DNA from 2 places in the Clostridioides sp. LIBA-6622 genome. Region 2 is predicted to be linked to the other one. Evidence: a T-box and tRNA genes for the amino acid it is inferred to sense, from the RefSeq annotation. Region 2 holds a T-box; the other holds one or more tRNA genes.

Region 1 (2,306 bases), 1.6 Mb from region 2:
TCGAACTCACGACCTCCAGAGCCACAATCTGGCGCTCTAACCAACTGAGCTATACCCACCATGTATTCATAATTTAATGTGGTGGGCCATCAGGGACTCGAACCCCAGACCTACCGGTTATGAGCCGGGCGCTCTAACCAACTGAGCTAATGGCCCACATTAAATTTTAGTAGCGGTAATAGGAGTCGAACCTATGACCTTTCGGGTATGAACCGAACGCTCTAGCCAACTAAGCTATACCGCCATATTTTGGTGCCCAGAGGCGGAATCGAACCACCGACACGGGGATTTTCAGTCCCCTGCTCTACCGACTGAGCTATCTGGGCATCTGGCGGAGAGGGTGGGATTCGAACCCACGGCCCCTTTCGAAGTCACTGGTTTTCAAGACCAGCTCCTTAAACCACTCGGACACCTCTCCATTGGTGATCTATCCGCGACTCGAACGCGGGACACCCTGATTAAAAGTCAGGTGCTCTACCGACTGAGCTAATAGACCATGTTATTTGGCTGGGGATGCAGGACTTGAACCTACGCATACATGAGTCAAAGTCATGTGCCTTACCGACTTGGCTAATCCCCAATATATATGTGGTGAGCGCACAGGGATTCGAACCCCGGACACACGCCTTAGAAGGGCGTTGCTCTATCCAGCTGAGCTATGCACCCACATTACAATATAAACATAAAATTTGGAGCGGGAAACGAGATTCGAACTCGCGACTTCAACCTTGGCAAGGTTGCGCTCTACCACTGAACTATTCCCGCTCGTTTATTAAATTGAATAAAAAATGGTGCGGATGAAGGGAGTCGAACCCCCACGCCAATGGCGCTAGATCCTAAGTCTAGTGCGTCTGCCAATTCCGCCACATCCGCGCATTTTTCTGGTGGAGGATGGTGGATTCGAACCACCGAAGTCGATGACAACAGATTTACAGTCTGCCCCCTTTGGCCGCTCGGGAAATCCTCCGTATTAATTTTACATGGAGCTGGTGATAGGAATCGAACCTACAACCTGCTGATTACAAGTCAGCTGCTCTACCGTTGAGCCACACCAGCATTTTTTATTTTGGCGACCTGGAAGGGGTTCGAACCCTCGACCTCCAGCGTGACAGGCTGGCATTCTAACCAACTGAACTACCAGGCCGCAAATGGTGGGACCAACAGGGCTCGAACCTGTGACCCCCTGCTTGTAAGGCAGGTGCTCTCCCAGCTGAGCTATGGTCCCATTTTTGGAGCGGGTGAAGGGGATCGAACCCTCACAGCTGGCTTGGAAGGCCAGAACTCTACCATTGAGCTACACCCGCATATTTAATTGGTGACTCGTAGGGGAATTGAACCCCTGTTACCGCCGTGAAAGGGCGGTGTCTTAACCTCTTGACCAACGAGCCATTTTAATGGTTGCGGAGGCAGGACTCGAACCTACGACCTTCGGGTTATGAGCCCGACGAGCTGCCAACTGCTCCACTCCGCGATATTGTTTTATAAGTGCCGAAGACCGGAATCGAACCGGTACGAGAGGTAAGTCCCGCAGGATTTTAAGTCCTGTGCGTCTGCCAGTTCCGCCACTTCGGCTTTTTGGCTCCAAGGGTGGGGCTCGAACCCACAGCCTACCGGTTAACAGCCGGTTGCTCCACCGTTGAGCTACCTTGGAATATATTGGAGGCGACACCCAGATTTGAACTGGGGATCAAGGAGTTGCAGTCCACTGCCTTACCACTTGGCTATGTCGCCGCCTTTTGGTGATCTATCCGCGACTCGAACGCGGGACACCCTGATTAAAAGTCAGGTGCTCTACCGACTGAGCTAATAGACCATATTAGTTGGGGTGGATAATGAGAGTCGAACTCACGACCTCCAGAGCCACAATCTGGCGCTCTAACCAACTGAGCTATACCCACCTTAATTGGTCGAGGTGAAGGGACTCGAACCCCCGGCCCCATGGTCCCAAACCATGTGCGCTACCAAACTGCGCTACACCTCGAAGTTATTTACTTAATTTAATGTGGTGGGCCATCAGGGACTCGAACCCCAGACCTACCGGTTATGAGCCGGGCGCTCTAACCAACTGAGCTAATGGCCCACATTAAATTTTAGTAGCGGTAATAGGAGTCGAACCTATGACCTTTCGGGTATGAACCGAACGCTCTAGCCAACTAAGCTATACCGCCATATTTTGGTGCCCAGAGGCGGAATCGAACCACCGACACGGGGATTTTCAGTCCCCTGCTCTACCGACTGAGCTATCTGGGCATCTGGCGGAGAGGGTGGGATTCGAACCCACGGCCCCTTTCGAAGTCACTGGTTTT
Region 2 (2,306 bases):
GGTTACTTTATAAATAAACCTACAATGGTGATGGATGATTTAGTATATGGTTCAATACTTGGAATAATTGTAATGGTTTTTATTGATATATATGCTTCAGCATTGATAGGTTATAGTTTTATGAAAGAATTTCAGGGATATAGTAAATTAATTTATTTTAATGGATATGCAAATATTATTTATTACTTGATGATAGCTTTATTTCCATTTGGTATGGTTTTTTGTATATATTTTTTAAGTTTGATTCTGGGACATAAATTGCATATATTAGGTTCGAATTCTTTAAAAAAGTATTTAATATTTAAAAATTTTAGAAGTCTAAATCAATTTTTATGTTGTTCTAAGAAAGTTTTTTACATATGTGTTTCCTATTTAGCTATTTTTGAAATTGTGAAGTTATTAAATATTAAAATTGATTTTGTTTATTTAAAAACAATCTTAATATCAATTGCATATCTATGTATTTATTTTATAATTAGAGATTCATGTATGTCTTTGCAAAACTTTATAATATCTAAATTTAGAAAATTATTATATGCTAGAATTTCTTTTTTAATAATAATTTTATTATTATGTTTAATGCTTGATGTGACTATTGTGGGATTAATAATAGTAAATGCATTTTTAAACAAGAAAATAAATGTAAGATTGAATCAGAGCAATATTGTCAATAAACAAATTAACATCTTAATTGAAAAATAAATTTTAGATATTGGTAAAAAATATAAAAAGATAGTATAATGTAAAAAAACATGTATATAATAATAAAAAAGGTTGACAAAATGCAAAAATAATAATATATTATGAGTAAGTTAAGAAAAATTTCTTGTAATTGATGAAATAATCTGAATATATAGATGCTATGAAGAGAAGAAGTAGAGCTAAGTTTTATTTAACAGAGAGTTCCAGTTTGGTGAAATGGAATAAATTGATTTAGTTTGAATACATCTCAGAGCACTATCTCTGAAAGATGACAACCATTAGGAGATATCGGAGTAGTACACGTTATAGTATATGGGTATATGTAATTATACTCTAAGAGATTAGTATCGTGAGATATTGATGAACTAAGGTGGTAACACGTAAGCAATGCTTTCGTCCTTTTAATAGGATGGAAGCTTTTTTTATTATAAAAATAAAAATTAAAGATTATATAAATATTTTAGGAGGAATGAAAAATGAAATCGATAGACGAGCAAATACGAATAATTATGAAAGGTGTAGACGATTTAATAGATGAAAAAGAGTTAAGAGAAAAGCTTATTAAATCAGAAAAAGAAGGAAAACCTATGATAGTAAAATTGGGTCTAGACCCAAGTGCTCCAGATATACATTTAGGGCATACAGTAGTTCTTAGAAAGATGAAGCAACTACAAGATTTAGGTCATCAAATAGTAATAATAATTGGAGATTTTACAGGAAAAATTGGAGACCCAACTGGAAAATCTAAAGCTAGAAAAGCTTTAACAACAGAACAAGTTCTTGAGAATGCAAAGACTTATCAAGAACAAATTTTCAAAGTTTTAGATAAAGAAAAAACTATTGTAAGATTTAATAGTGAGTGGTTAGCTAAATTAAATTTTGAAGATGTAATAAAATTAGCAGCAACTATTACTGTTGCAAGAATGTTAGAAAGAGAAGATTTCAAGAAGAGATACGAAGGACAAATGCCAATATCAGTACATGAATTCTTCTACCCATTAATGCAAGCATATGATTCTATAGCATTAGAAGCTGATATAGAGCTTGGTGGAACTGACCAAAGATTTAACCTATTAATGGGAAGATCATTACAAAGAGAATTTGGTATGGAGTCTCAAATAGTAATAATGATGCCTTTAATAGAAGGATTAGATGGAAAAGAAAAAATGAGTAAGAGTTTAGGTAACTATATTGGAATAGATGAAGAAGCAGGAATAATGTACCAAAAATCTATGGAAATTCCTGATGAACTTATAATTAAGTACTATAATTTAGTAACTGATGTTCATCCTGATGAAGTTAATAAAATAGAATCTCAGTTAAAAGATGGTTCAGTAAATCCAAGAGATATAAAGATGAACTTAGCAAGAGAAATCGTTACATTATACCATGGAAAAGAATCTGCTAAAGAAGCTGAAGAAAGATTTAAATCTGTATTCCAAAAAGGTCAAATACCTGAAGATATACAAACAATTCAAGTTAAGGAAGAAGGATTTGATTTAATTGAAGTATTAGTGGCTAATGAGATTGTTAAGAGTAAGAGTGAAGTTAGAAGATTAGCTTCTCAAGGTGGAGTAAAGGTAAATGGTGAAAAAGTAGAGGAC

What was found. A T-box is a leader RNA that pairs with one kind of tRNA and senses whether it is charged. The one in region 2 lies ahead of tyrS (tyrosine--tRNA ligase), so its partner is inferred to be a tRNA-Tyr.
Region 1: it encodes a tRNA-Tyr, which carries the amino acid that the T-box ahead of tyrS (tyrosine--tRNA ligase) is inferred to sense. The anticodon was not compared.

What each region holds. Positions count from the first base shown of each region.
Region 1 is NZ_CP196998.1:36,526-38,831, reverse strand. Features, by position in the region: tRNA gene ACTG47_RS00370 (tRNA-His) at 1-59, opposite strand, end outside; tRNA gene ACTG47_RS00365 (tRNA-Ile) at 80-156, opposite strand; tRNA gene ACTG47_RS00360 (tRNA-Met) at 171-244, opposite strand; tRNA gene ACTG47_RS00355 (tRNA-Phe) at 251-326, opposite strand; tRNA gene ACTG47_RS00350 (tRNA-Ser) at 330-418, opposite strand; tRNA gene ACTG47_RS00345 (tRNA-Lys) at 421-496, opposite strand; tRNA gene ACTG47_RS00340 (tRNA-Gln) at 505-580, opposite strand; tRNA gene ACTG47_RS00335 (tRNA-Arg) at 590-666, opposite strand; tRNA gene ACTG47_RS00330 (tRNA-Gly) at 691-765, opposite strand; tRNA gene ACTG47_RS00325 (tRNA-Leu) at 790-873, opposite strand; tRNA gene ACTG47_RS00320 (tRNA-Tyr) at 883-967, opposite strand; tRNA gene ACTG47_RS00315 (tRNA-Thr) at 982-1,056, opposite strand; tRNA gene ACTG47_RS00310 (tRNA-Asp) at 1,068-1,144, opposite strand; tRNA gene ACTG47_RS00305 (tRNA-Val) at 1,150-1,225, opposite strand; tRNA gene ACTG47_RS00300 (tRNA-Gly) at 1,231-1,304, opposite strand; tRNA gene ACTG47_RS00295 (tRNA-Glu) at 1,314-1,388, opposite strand; tRNA gene ACTG47_RS00290 (tRNA-Met) at 1,396-1,471, opposite strand; tRNA gene ACTG47_RS00285 (tRNA-Leu) at 1,487-1,572, opposite strand; tRNA gene ACTG47_RS00280 (tRNA-Asn) at 1,577-1,651, opposite strand; tRNA gene ACTG47_RS00275 (tRNA-Cys) at 1,658-1,731, opposite strand; tRNA gene ACTG47_RS00270 (tRNA-Lys) at 1,738-1,813, opposite strand; tRNA gene ACTG47_RS00265 (tRNA-His) at 1,822-1,898, opposite strand; tRNA gene ACTG47_RS00260 (tRNA-Pro) at 1,905-1,981, opposite strand; tRNA gene ACTG47_RS00255 (tRNA-Ile) at 2,004-2,080, opposite strand; tRNA gene ACTG47_RS00250 (tRNA-Met) at 2,095-2,168, opposite strand; tRNA gene ACTG47_RS00245 (tRNA-Phe) at 2,175-2,250, opposite strand; tRNA gene ACTG47_RS00240 (tRNA-Ser) at 2,254-2,306, opposite strand, start outside.
Region 2 is NZ_CP196998.1:1,598,380-1,600,685, forward strand. Features, by position in the region: gene ACTG47_RS07645 (DUF2232 domain-containing protein) at 1-702, shown strand, start outside; T-box leader at 854-1,106, shown strand; gene tyrS (tyrosine--tRNA ligase) at 1,179-2,306, shown strand, end outside.